One region of the Pseudomonas sp. AK106 genome, then DNA from elsewhere that is predicted to be linked to it. Evidence: predicted binding sites of a transcription regulator. Region 1 holds the regulator's gene; each other region holds the start of a gene.
What was found. The regulator FliA, encoded in region 1, starts transcription of late flagellar genes. The targets are predictions, from matches to a motif close to CTAAAGTTTNNNNNNNNNNNGCCGNTAA.
Positions count from the first base shown of each region.

Region 2: M1E04_RS19530 (methyl-accepting chemotaxis protein) is a predicted target of FliA. The motif match lies at 3,040-3,067, and genes of this name have one in related genera.
Region 3: M1E04_RS17550 (methyl-accepting chemotaxis protein) is a predicted target of FliA. The motif match lies at 1,745-1,772, and genes of this name have one in related genera.

Region 1 covers NZ_CP096426.1:1,877,619-1,882,005, forward strand. The annotation lists gene flhF (flagellar biosynthesis protein FlhF) at 1-1,157, shown strand, start outside; gene fleN (flagellar synthesis regulator FleN) at 1,275-2,108, shown strand; gene fliA (RNA polymerase sigma factor FliA) at 2,105-2,848, shown strand; gene M1E04_RS08575 (chemotaxis response regulator CheY) at 3,093-3,467, shown strand; gene M1E04_RS08580 (protein phosphatase CheZ) at 3,487-4,275, shown strand.
Region 2 covers NZ_CP096426.1:4,420,734-4,425,120, forward strand. The annotation lists gene M1E04_RS19520 (CheR family methyltransferase) at 1-710, opposite strand, end outside; gene M1E04_RS19525 (chemotaxis protein CheW) at 707-1,243, opposite strand; gene M1E04_RS19530 (methyl-accepting chemotaxis protein) at 1,253-2,875, opposite strand; gene M1E04_RS19535 (tellurite resistance TerB family protein) at 3,221-3,979, opposite strand; gene ydcS (putative ABC transporter substrate-binding protein YdcS) at 4,236-4,387, shown strand, end outside.
Region 3 covers NZ_CP096426.1:3,978,429-3,982,815, reverse strand. The annotation lists gene M1E04_RS17560 (MFS transporter) at 1-76, shown strand, start outside; gene M1E04_RS17555 (hypothetical protein) at 384-1,181, shown strand; gene M1E04_RS17550 (methyl-accepting chemotaxis protein) at 1,862-3,484, shown strand; gene wecB (non-hydrolyzing UDP-N-acetylglucosamine 2-epimerase) at 4,375-4,387, shown strand, end outside.

The DNA of each region.
Region 1 (4,387 bases):
AGCTGCGCAAGACTCAGTCGCGCATCGTCACCGCCCAGGCGGAGCTGACCCACCGCAGCGAGCTGGACACTGTCGCCAATCGCCAGTTGTTCGTCGGTCTGGCGATGGATGACAGCAAGCAGATCGAACCGACCCTGGAAGAACCGTTTCGCCCGTCGGTCCACGCCGCTGTTGCCGCCGAGCGTGCCGAACGCAACGCCGAGCCTGCCGTCGGCGACCGTGCCTACGAAGCGATGCGCTCCGAATTGAACGGCCTGCGCGAACTGCTGGAAGTCCAGCTGGGCTCGCTGGCCTGGAACCAGCTGCAAGGCAGCCGTCCGCAGCAGGCCAACCTGTGGCGCCGTCTGCAACGCGTTGGTCTCTCCGGCCCACTGTCTCGCGATCTCTTGGCGATGGTCCCGGAATCCGGTGATCAGGCTCACACCTGGCGCATGCTGCTGGCCCATCTGGCCCGCATGATTGCCACGCCGGACATCGAGCCACTGGAGGAGGGCGGTGTGATTGCCATGGTCGGCCCTGCCGGCATGGGTAAAACCACCACGCTGGCTAAACTGGCGGCCCGATATGTGTTGAAATACGGCGCGCAAAATATCGCGCTGGTGAGCATGGACAGTTTCCGCATTGGCGCTCAGGAACAGCTTAAAACCCTGGGCCGGATCCTCAATGTACCGGTCACCCACGTCGACCCGGGCCAGTCCCTGGCACAGGCGCTGGAGCCGCTGTTGCGCAAGCGCGTGGTGTTGATCGACACCGCCGGCCTGCAAGCCAGCGATCCGGCACTGCGTCTGCAACTGGAAACCCTCGCCGGCCGTGGCATCAAGGCGCGCAACTACCTGGTGCTGGCAACAACCAGCCAGAAGCAGGTGTTGTCAGCGGCTTATCACAGTTACAAACGTTGCGGCCTGGCCGGGTGCATCCTGACCAAGCTCGACGAAACGGCCAGCCTCGGCGAAGTGCTCAGCCTGGCCGTGACACACGAACTGCCTGTGGCCTATCTCACGGATGGCCCACGGATACCGGATGATCTGCATTTGCCGCGTCGGCACCAATTGGTGAGCCGGGCTGTGAGTGTGCAGATGCAGGAAGAGCCTAGCGAGGAAGCGATGGCGGATATGTTTGCGGATCTTTATCACAGCACCGGCAAGCGTGCGGGCTAGGTAGAGAAATGACAGTGGAATTTTCCTGCATCGATGGTCTGCCAGGCATTGTTCAGGCACTGAACGTGCAGCCCGACATGTGGCTTAGGTCTAAGCAAGACAAGGTAAACAATTAACATGGGCAGCATGCATCCCGTACAGGTTATCGCGGTGACCGGTGGCAAAGGTGGCGTAGGCAAGACCAACGTTTCAGTGAATCTTTCACTGGCGCTGGCCGAGCTGGGACGTCGCGTCATGCTGCTGGACGCCGATCTGGGTCTGGCCAACGTCGACGTATTGTTGGGTCTGACCCCCAAGCGCACCCTGGCTGACGTCATCGAAGGGCGGTGCGAGCTGCGCGATGTCCTGCTGCAGGGCCCGGGCGGCGTACGCATCGTGCCGGCGGCATCGGGCACCCAGAGCATGGTCCACCTGACCCCGGCGCAGCATGCCGGGCTGATTCAGGCTTTCAGTGACATCGGCGACAACCTCGATGTGCTGGTCATTGATACGGCCGCCGGCATCGGCGAGTCGGTCGTGAGCTTTGTCCGCGCCGCCCAGGAAGTGCTGCTGGTGGTGTGCGACGAGCCCACGTCGATCACCGACGCCTACGCCCTGATCAAACTGCTCAACCGCGATTACGGCATGAACCGCTTCCGCGTCCTGGCCAACATGGCCCAGAGCCCGCAGGAAGGGCGCAACCTCTTCGCCAAGCTGACGAAAGTCACCGACCGTTTTCTCGACGTGGCCCTGCAGTATGTAGGCGCCGTGCCGTACGACGAATGCGTACGCAAGGCCGTGCAGAAACAGCGCGCCGTGTACGAAGCGTTTCCGCGTTCCAAATGTGCCCTGGCGTTCAAGGCCATCGCGCAGAAAGTCGACACCTGGCCGCTGCCGGCGAACCCGCGCGGTCACCTGGAATTTTTCGTAGAACGCCTCGTGCATCACACCAGCGCAGGGCCCGTCTCATGACAGCAAGTGGCTATCGCATGTACAGCAAATCGTCCAAAGACTCCCAGTATGAGCTGATCGAGCGTTATGCACCGCTGGTCAAACGAATCGCCTACCACTTGCTGGCGCGTCTGCCGGCCAGTGTGCAGGTCGAGGATTTGATTCAGGCGGGCATGATTGGCTTGCTTGAAGTCTCGACCAAATACGACTCCACCAAAGGGGCCAGTTTCGAGACGTACGCGGGTATTCGTATCCGTGGCGCGATGCTCGACGAAGTGCGCAAGGGGGACTGGGCACCGCGCTCGGTCCACCGCAACACGCGCATGGTCAGCGACGCGATTCGTGCAATCGAAGCAAAAACCGGCCGTGACGCTAAAGATCACGAGGTTGCTGCCGAACTTGAATTGAGTCTCGACGATTACTACGGGATTTTGAACGATACCCTGGGCAGCCGCCTGTTCAGTTTCGACGACCTGTTGCAGGACGGCGAACACGAAGGGCTGCACGAGGACGGCGCGAGCCAGTCCCTCGAACCGTCGCGGGATCTGGAAGACGAGCGCTTCCAGGCCGCGCTGGCCGAGGCGATCGCCAACTTGCCCGAACGTGAACGCCTGGTCTTGTCGCTGTACTACGACGAAGAGCTGAACCTCAAGGAAATCGGTGAGGTCCTGGGGGTCAGCGAATCGCGTGTCAGCCAGCTGCACAGTCAATGCGCGGCGCGGTTGCGCGGTCGTCTTGGCGAGTGGCGCGCACGTTCGTGAATCAGGCGCAGGCCATGAGGCCTGCGTGTTTTGCTTGTAAGACCGGCTGTGCAAGACGTGAGCGGGAAGCAAAAGAGACACGGCAGGAGTCGGTCGAACCGGGTCGTAGATGATCCGGTTTCGCTGCGCTCGTTCCGGTCGATTGAAATCCCTTTTTCATGTTCGGCACAGCCGGTATTGATTGGACGCGCGTTCAGGTGCTGAACGCGTTAAAGACTGCTTGGAGGTCGAATTGGACAAGAACATGAAAATCCTCATCGTTGATGACTTCTCAACGATGCGGCGGATCATAAAAAACCTGTTGCGTGACCTTGGGTTCACCAACACGGCCGAAGCAGATGACGGACTCACCGCATTGCCCATGCTGCAAAGCGGCGCTTTTGACTTCCTCGTCACTGACTGGAACATGCCGGGCATGTCCGGCATCGACCTGTTGCGTCAGGTGCGTGCCGACGAGCGTCTGCGCAGTCTGCCGGTGCTGATGGTGACTGCCGAAGCCAAGCGCGAGCAGATCATCGAAGCCGCTCAGGCCGGTGTGAACGGCTACGTGGTGAAGCCGTTCACCGCGCAAGTGCTCAAAGAAAAAATCGAAAAAATATTTGAGCGCGTCAATAGCTGATGTCCGCTGCGAGGGCGCTATGGATTCCAAAGATTCGACAATGGGTGACTTTGAGTCAACCCTGAAGAAACACGCACAAGAGCTGGTCGCGAGCCTTGAAAAAGGCAAGTTCGGCGACGCCGTGCAACTGATCCATGAGCTTAACCAGACCCGCGACCGCGGCCTGTATCAGGAAGTCGGCAAACTGACGCGCGAGCTGCACAGCGCGATCGTCAACTTCCAGATCGACCCGAACATGCCCCAGGCCGAGGAGGTCTCCCAGATCACCGACGCCACCGAGCGGCTGTCGTACGTGGTCAGGCTGACCGAAAACGCGGCCAACCGGACCATGGACCTGGTGGAGCAGAGCACGCCGTTGATGCACGGGCTCAGTGACGACGCCAAGGCGTTGAGCGCCGATTGGGGACGCTTCATGCGCCGCGAAATCAGCGCCGAAGAGTTCCGTGATCTGGCCCGCCGCGTCGATGTGTTCCTGACCCGCAGCGAGAAAGAGACCACCGAAGTCTCCGCGCACCTGAACGACATTCTGCTCGCTCAGGATTACCAGGACCTCACCGGTCAGGTGATCAAGCGCGTGACCACGCTGGTCACCGAAGTCGAGCGCAATCTGCTCAAGCTGGTGCTCATGGCGAGCCAGGTGGACCGCTTCGCGGGCATCGAGCACGACCAGGAAATGTTCCGTCAGCAAAAAGAACAAGAAAAACTTCACTCCAAGGGTGAAGGTCCGCAGATTCATGCCGATAAACGTGAAGACGTTGTATCCGGACAGGATGATGTTGACGATCTGCTATCCAGCCTCGGATTCTGATTCGGTCATTCTGTCTCGGTCTTCAGGTTTTCTGTGAAAGTGGCTGCTGGACCCGCGCGCCAATGCTTCGACGAAAGCAATGCGCGCAGGCCGTCAGTGCAGCCTCCGGATC
Region 2 (4,387 bases), 2.5 Mb from region 1:
ATAAACAGCACGCCGTCGTCGCGGGTCATGCGTTTGAGCGCCTCGAAGCCCTGACGCTGAGTCTCGACGTCGAAGTAGATCAGCAGGTTGCGGCAGAACACGAAATCGTAGGCCGACTGCGCCACCGGCATGGCGGGATCGAGCAGGTTGCCGGACTGAAAGCGGACCTGATCACGTACGCGCATCTCCAGACGATAGCCCTCTTCGGCCGCGTTGAAGAAACGCTCCCGAAAACCCAGTTGATCCCCGCGAAAGGAGTTCTTGCCATACACGCCCTGGCGCGCGCGCTGGATCGAAAGCGGGCTGATGTCCACCGCCTCGACGCTGAACTGCGGGCCTCGCAAACCGGCGTCGAACAGCGCCATGGCGATGGAATAAGGCTCCTCGCCGGTGGAGCACGGCAGGCTGAGAATCCGCAGCGGACGCACGCCATTGAGCTGCGCCAGTCGGGCATTGGCCAGCTTGCCGAGGGTGACGAAGGATTCCGGGTAACGGAAAAACCACGTTTCGGGGACGATCACCGCTTCGATCAGCGCCTGTTGCTCGTCCGCCGAAACCAGCAGCGTCTGCCAGTAATCGTCGTGGTCCCGCGCCTTGGACAGCGTGCAGCGCTGACGCACGGCGCGCTCAATGATCGCCTCGCCCACCGACGCGACGTCCAGCCCGATGCGGTCCTTTAGAAAAGCGAAGAAACGCGCATCGCTGCTCATGGCGTGGCCTCGAAGGCATCCAGGCTCATGGGCTGTTCGGGAAACAACAGTTCGCGCACAGCGTCGCTGAGCAAGTCTTCCACGCGTATCCACTGCAGCAGGCCGTGTTCGTCTTCGCGCACCGGCCCCAGATACGGCGCTTGGGCGTTGTCCAGGCCGTAGGCTTTGAATTCATGGGGCGAGCAGCGCAGCGTGTCGGTTGCCTGTTCGAGGATCAACCCCAGCTCACGCGGGGGACGATCGCCGCCGAGGCGATAGTGCACCAGCACCAGCCGCGTGCTGGTGCGCAGCTGGGACGGATGGCCGAAGGTCAGCGCGCTGAGGTCGATGACAGGGACGATTGCACCCCGGTGGGCGAATACACCGGCGACCCAGTGCGGCGCTTGCGCGATGGGCTTGAGCACCAGCCGTGGCAGCACTTCGGCGACTTCTGTCGCTTGCAGCGCATAACGTTCCGCACCGATACGGAACAGCAGAAACAGCTTGCTCTTCGGCAATACCGCAGCGCTGCGCTTGGCTGAATGCTCGATCATGGGCCTGACTCAGACCTTGAAACGCGAAACGCCGCTACGCAGCCCCACCGCCACCTGGCTCAGCTCATCAATGGCAAAGCTGGCCTGACGCAGGGATTCAACGGTCTGGCTGCTGGCGTCACCCAACTGCACCAGCGCCTGGTTGATCTGTTCGGCGCCGGTGGCCTGGGCCTGCATGCCTTCGTTGACCATCAAGACACGCGGCGCGAGGGCCTGCACCTGATGAATTATCTGCGAAAGCTGCTCGCCGACCTGAGTCACTTCGTACATGCCGCGACGCACTTCTTCGGAGAATTTGTCCATGCCCATGACGCCCGCCGACACCGCCGACTGGATCTCCCGAACCATCTGCTCGATGTCGTAGGTGGCCACGGCGGTCTGGTCGGCCAGGCGCCGGACCTCGGTCGCCACCACGGCGAAACCACGGCCATATTCGCCGGCTTTTTCGGCTTCGATGGCGGCGTTGAGCGACAGCAGGTTGGTCTGGTCGGCGACTTTGACGATGGTCACCACCACCTGATTGATGTTGCCGGCCTTCTCATTGAGGATCGCCAGCTTGGAGTTGACCAGATCGGCCGCGCCCATGACCGAGTGCATGGTTTCTTCCATGCGCGCCAGGCCTTGCTGGCCGGAGCCCGCCAGGATCGAAGCCTGGTCCGCCGCCGAGGTCACTTCGGTCATGGTGCGCACCAGATCCCGGGATGTTGCGGCAATTTCCCGCGACGTCGCGCCGATTTCCGTGGTGGTCGCAGCGGTCTCGGTGGCCGTGGCTTGTTGCTGTTTGGAGGTCGCGGCGATCTCGGTCACCGAGGTGGTCACCTGAATCGACGAGCGCTGGGCCTGGGACACCAGTGCGGCGAGCTCGGCGACCATGTCGTTAAAGCCGGTTTGCACCGATCCGAACTCATCGTTGCGGTCCAGTGCCAGCCGCGTGCTCAGGTCGCCAGTGCGCATGATGTCGAGGATCTGCACGATGCGGTTCATCGGCGCCAGAATTGCGCGCATCAGCAACAGGCCGCACGCAGCTGCTGCCAGCAGAGCGATGATCAGCGAGATGCCGAGGGTGATCTTGGCGCTGGAAACTGCGGCCTGGATGGCGTCGGACGCCTTGTCGGCGACCACCTTGTTCTTGGCGCCGAGTGCATTGAGTTCCTTGCGACCCTCAAACCATGCGGGCGTGAGTTGCTCGGCAAACATCCGTTGGGACAGCGCATAGTTATCGCCCTGATAGGCCGCTAGCACACCGTTGAGCACTAGCTGATAGCGCTCGCGCAACTGCAGAAACTGGGCGAAGTCATTGCGATCGGATTCGTCGAAGATGCTTTTCTGGTAATTGACGATCTGCGCCTGCAGGCGGTCTTCGAAGTCTTTGTACTGGTCTTCTTCAGCGCTGGTGAGGTCGCGTCCGGCGCCCTCACTGAGTAAATGCTGAGTGGCTACGTAGCTTTCAACCCAGGCGCCGCGCACGGTGCTGCTGTAAAAAACGCCGGGCAGCGCGTCCAGCCGTACGGCATCGCCACTGCTCTCGATCACCAACAAGCGATTGAATGCCGCAACCACCATCAACAGCATGATGGCGATGATGACAGCGAAGCTCGCCAAAATCCGTTGACGCAACGTCCAGTTCTTCACAGTCAGCCCTCAAGGGTTCAACGCCGGCATGACCGGGTTCAAGAAGCGGACCGACAGACGGTCCAAAGCGAGCGGGAGTATAGCCTAGTGCCTTACCGACACTTGGGGTGTTTCTGACGAGGAAAACGCCATAACACACAGCCATATCGGAAATGTCTTACACGCTATCGGCTCGATGTGGCGTTGCTTGATGGTACGAATGCGCCGCGGGCGGATGTCTGGGCGGGACTTCTGTAGCGAGGAATAAGAATGCGGGTCAGGCCCCAGTGATTGTGGGGCCTGACCCAACAGGTTTGCGGCTATTGGCCGTCGTATCCGTGCCGGATCGCAGGGCGGAATGACGGTTTACGGCTGGGCCTGACGCACCTGCTGCTCAAGCTCGGTCTTCAACGCCGGATCGAGTTTCAGTTGCTTGGCGAGTTCGTCCAGGTAAGCGCGCTCCATGAAGTGCTCTTCGTCGACCATCATTACGCTGGCCAGGTACATCTCGGCAGCGATTTCCGGGGTTTGCGCCGCACGGGCGACATCGACAGGGTCCAGTGGTTTGTTCAGCTCGGCATGGAGCCACTGCTGCAGTTCATTGTCGCCGGTGATGCGGGTGAACTCGCCTTCGATGAGTTCGCGTTCACGGTCGTCGACGTGGCCGTCAGCCTTGGCCGCGGCCACCAGCGCCCGCAGGATGGCCTCGCTGTGCTGTTCAACCTGGGCCGGTGGCACGCGGTCAACGGTTTGCGGCTCAACCGGTTGCGCCACCCCCTGACTCGCCTGCCAGTTGCCATAGGCCTTGTACGCCAGCACGCCCAACGCTGCGAGCCCGCCGTAGGTCAGCGCTTTGCCGCCCATTTTGCGTGCGCCTTTGTTGCCCATCAGCAAGCCCATCGCGCCCGCCGCCAACGCACCGCCGCCAGCACCGGAGAGCAGCCCGCCAAGGCTGCCGCCCAGCTTGCCTCCCAGACCGCTGCCGCCGACCTTGCCAAGCAGATCGCCAAGCCCGCCCTGCCCGTTTTGCCCGCTTTTGCCGCTCTTGTCGTGAGCGCCGGCCTTGTTTTGCAGCAGGTCCTGACCGGATTTCAACAATTGATCAAGTAAACCGCGCGTGTTCATGACTTCACCTTCAGAAATGGGGACAGACGATTCGACCCGCAGGTTAAGGCGAAGGCACCGACGCACGTCGGGCGGGTTTGCTTCTGAATGTTGCGGCGACTGAGCGTCCAGAGTCAGGACGGGTTTTCACTCAATCGCATCCGCCTGCAGGAATGGGCTCGGTATTTGCTGCGTGAAGTTTGTCGGGGATCGAACGGGGCACTACGCTCTGCACCACCGATCTCTGCCCAAACCACCACCATGAGGCAAACCCACCATGTCCGTGCACAAGACCGCGATTCTGAGCGCCGTGATTACCGCACTATTCACCAGCGGCGCGGTGCAGGCCGCTGAAGCACTCACGGCGGTGGGCGATGGCGAGGGGCAGCTGGATATCGTGGCGTGGCCGGGTTACATCGAGCGAGGCGA
Region 3 (4,387 bases), 2.1 Mb from region 1:
CGTGGGCGCTTCGCTGGCGTTCGTGGCGTCTGCGGTTTTGCTGCACGGTATCTCGGGGGCGAGGATTCGTTCCTGAGGTCGCCACGGGAGTGTGTACTGCCATTTGTAGTCGGTGAGCCTGAAGCGGGCGCCTGACGCCCGCCCGCAGTGCTTGCATTGCCCCCACGACTATCAGGCGTTTTAAAAAAGAGCGAAAGCGCGTGATTGCATTGCTCTGTGCGCGGAACCGATCGGCCCTCCAGCGCCACACAAGGGCAACCCACTCACCACGCGAACCTCACAGCGATCGCCCCGTGACAACATCCAACACGCCTGCACCTGTGCAAGCGGCCATGAGTGGGCTTGGGGCACTGCCAACCGACCTTTCAGTTTGGAGAAAAAACGTGAAATTACCCGGAATCGGCGCCTCGTCGCCCAAGACGCCTGACATTACCCCCCATGCCTCCAAGCCGGACGCCAAACCGACGCCCGACGCGGGCAAACCGACGAATAGCCCCAATGACTCCGGTAACGGCGGCAGCCGCGCCACCGGTAACTTCAGCAACGTGGCCCAAGGTACCGGGGCTCTGGCCAGCGGCGGCGCGGCCATCTATCGGGCTGACCAAAGCACGCAGAATTCCCAATACGCCGCTCAGTCCCCCACAGGCGCGGTCAACTATGGCGGCCCTGCCGGGAGTGGCGCGCCGGCCGCTTTGCAAAACCAGTCTCTGGCTGAGCTAAGCCCGGGGCTGAGCAACAACGGTGAGGCCTCGAAGCCGTCTTCTCCCTTGATGCAGCTGCTTGATAAGTTAATCGGGGCGCTGTTGCAGCCGTTCGGTGGCGGGGCGAGTGCGCATTCCGCCGGCGATTCTGCCCGCACCCAGACCAAGGACGCCCCTGTGGCGGAGAAAGGCGATGACAAGAACGGACTGGCTTCGGCCGCTGGCGAAGTGGGCAAAGCGCTGTGGATGGTCCCCGGCTTGAGTAACGTCATGACGGGGATCGGTGAGTCTGATGGCAGCGCTGGCGGGATGATCAAAGGCGGGGTCGAAGGCGGGGTGCACACCGCCAAAGGCGCGGCCGAAGGCCTGATCGGCGGTGGCGGCAACCCGGCAGCCATGGCGGCTGGCGCCTATGCCGGCGCCTTGTCAAAAACCGAAGCTGCGCCAGAAGAGGTGCGCAACGTCGCGGGCATGCTCTAAACGATTCCTGCCGCATGTTTCTCTTATGGGGACATGCCTGGCAGGGCCTGAATCAGGGTACTGAGGATCATCTCCGACAACAGAAACCTTGTAAAAACTGGTCTTTGAGATACGCCACCAGAGCAGTGACAGCCCTGGGAATTTGTGGCGAGTAAGGTCGAACCAGATTGATCTCGTCCGAGAACGCCCCCTTGAGTTGCCAGTGCTCAAGTAGTTGAACCAGAGAACCTTCCCCCCAACGCTGCCTGAGCGTTGATGTTGTTGCCGAGCGAAAGCGACAGGTGCAGTCAACCTGAGAAGCCCACGCACAGCGCCTGCGGAGTCCCTGACGTCTAAAAAACGTTTGGCGATATGCACGTTGGCGTCGCGTACCTCTGCGATCAGTTCGCTGCCTGCATCGTCCCCTTCAATAGCAGTGTCTGTGTGGCGGAAGTCCGCGACCCTGCTTATCCCGTCAAAAAGTACCGCTCCGTGCTCGAAAAGGGCAGAGGCGTAGGGTGGACTAAAGCGAATCCATCTCCGCGCGCGTGATGCTGCACGTTTGATGGCAAATAACAGCCGGATTCAAGCTGCGAAGAAAGCTGTCGATAAGAGTGATGTCGGAATGATATCGACCAGATTGTTCACGAAAAAAACTAAAAGCCGGAGCGAAGGATGCTCCACTGTCGAAGTGCACACCTATGTTTAGCAAACTCAGTATTACCCAAAAGCTCTATCTCAGTTTCGCCGCGATCGTGGTGATTCTGGGCATTCTTGTCTTCAGTGCCTATCGTGGTTTTGGTCAGGTCGACAGCGCAATTAACAGCAACGTCCACACGTATCGTGTGTTAAATCAGTCCCAGATGGCCCTTGAACAGTTGATCAATATCGAGACCGGGATGCGCGGCTTCGTGATTACTGGCAAGGACAACTTTCTTGAGCCGCAAATTGCCGGTGAAGCCAAGTTTTCCGATGCGTTGGCAACGCTCAAATCATTGACGATTGATAACGCCGAACAACAGAAACGGCTGGCTTCATTGGCGCAGTTACAAACACGCTGGCTGGACGAAGATGTTCATTCGATCATTGCTCAGCGTCGTCAATTGGCACAAAGCGGCAACTCCGATGATTCGGTTGATCAGCGCATCGACAGTGGCGCGGACAAAGCCAAAATGGATGGCATGCGCGGGATCATTTCAGATATCTCGCAGACGGAAGAAGCCCTGCTGGCACGGCGCACTCAAGAGATGAACGACGCCAAGGATCGCGCGATCACGATCCTGATGGCCGGTGGTCTGATTGCCGCCGTTCTGGCAATCATTCTGGCTTACGCCTTGGGCCGCACGGTCCGTGCCCGCCTGCAGGTGGCTATCGACGCGGCAACCGCAGTCGCCGAGGGCAGACTGGACACGGTAATCGATACCAGTACCAGCGATGAACTGCCGAAGGCGTTTGCTCGTATGCAAGCTCGCTTGCGAGAAATGATCCAGCAGATCAATCAAGCTGCCAGCCAGTTGATCGAGTCCGTACAGAACATCTCAGGGGCGTCGCAGCAGCTTTCCGGCGCGGTGAGCGAACAATCCAACGCAGCATCAGCGATGGCGGCCACGGTTGAAGAGCTGACGGTCAGTATCAATCATGTTTCCAATAACGCGGGTGAGGCCGGTGGACTTGCCAGTCGCTCTGGTCAGCAATCGTTGGATGGATCGGCCGTTATCCAGAACACCCTTACCAGCATGAATGGTATCGCCAAGACCGTGCAGCATGCGTCGACCAAAGTGTCGGAGCTGGGTCAACACTCCGAGCAGATTTCCACCATCGTCAGTGTCATTCAGGGCATCGCAGATCAAACCAATCTGCTTGCCCTCAATGCGGCCATTGAGGCGGCGCGGGCGGGGGAGCAGGGTCGCGGCTTTGCAGTCGTGGCCGACGAGGTGAGGTTGCTGGCGCAGAACACCGGTAAATCCACCAAGGAAATTGCCGGGATGATCGACAAGATCCAGCTCGGCGTCCGCGATACCGTGGAGAGCATGCGCAGCGGCGTGATGGAAGTTAGCCAGGGCGTGGAGATGGCGGAGTCGGCAGGCAAGGCGATTACCGAAATCAGTGAAAGCTCTGGCCAGGTGCTCGTGGTCGTCGAACAGATATCGCTGGCATTGCGTGAGCAAACAGCGGCCAGTCAGGACGTCGCCCGTAACGTCGAGCGATCTGCACAGATGTCCGAGCAGAATAATCTGTCCGTGCAAGACCTTTTGCGCAGCAGCCATGATCTGAATCAGCTGGCGATAGGGCTCAAGCAGGAAGTGGGTCGGTTCCGTCTGTAGGGCTGTCAGAAATGATGTGTTCTTGAAGATGAATGCGGAAGGCTTGCCGGTATGCCGGGCAGAAGAACACTGCCCTGGCGTCCCCCGTGAGCTTCCCGGCTGGTCTATTGGCGGGCTAAGCAGTCGCGCGGGATCCGGGTGAGGTTCGGCTGGGTGCACAACCCGATCTTTACCATGCCGGTTCGAGGTGACTTTTTTCACCCTTAAAGACTCACCCTGAACAGGCCGCCCCAGCGAAGACGCTGGGTGCTGCATGAGCGCTAACCCGTGATGGCCTCATATATTTCTCTTTCGATACATAACAGGCTTGCAACTGGGTATGTATTGTCCGACACTCTCGCTATCGGCTTCGACAATATACAGGCGCCATTGCGGTGACTATCGAAGGTGCATTGGATTAAGTATTTCTATATAGCCCGCGTCGCGACAACGGTATATAAGAAAAGGTCCAAGTCGGCAGACGGGCGGCATGTATTAATCCCGGCACCCCCGGAAACACTGGGGCAAACGCCCATTAAGTTGCTCAAGAAGTTTCCACTCCCAACGAAATAAAAACCCCTAATCGACTGTTCATAACTTCAGAAGTTTCACACTGAATAATTAAACATTCTTTTTGGCCATCTGTGTTTGCAGTCATCCCTATTAGTGTTAATAATCCCGACTGCTCCGGGAAGCAAGGCAATGCGCCATCTCACAAGAAGTGAATATCAAGTCTGAATTCTGATTAAGTCCCCGGCCCAATAAACTCAATTCTCAGTTCGTTCAAGACGCAATGACGCCTTGAGCAGCGAGTAGGCGCGGAACATCCGTGTGAGGAGGGCATCATCGCTCGTAGTCATTCCGGGATTAAAATCCTGTCGATTTTCGGTACACGTCCGGAAGCCATCAAGATGGCCCCGCTGG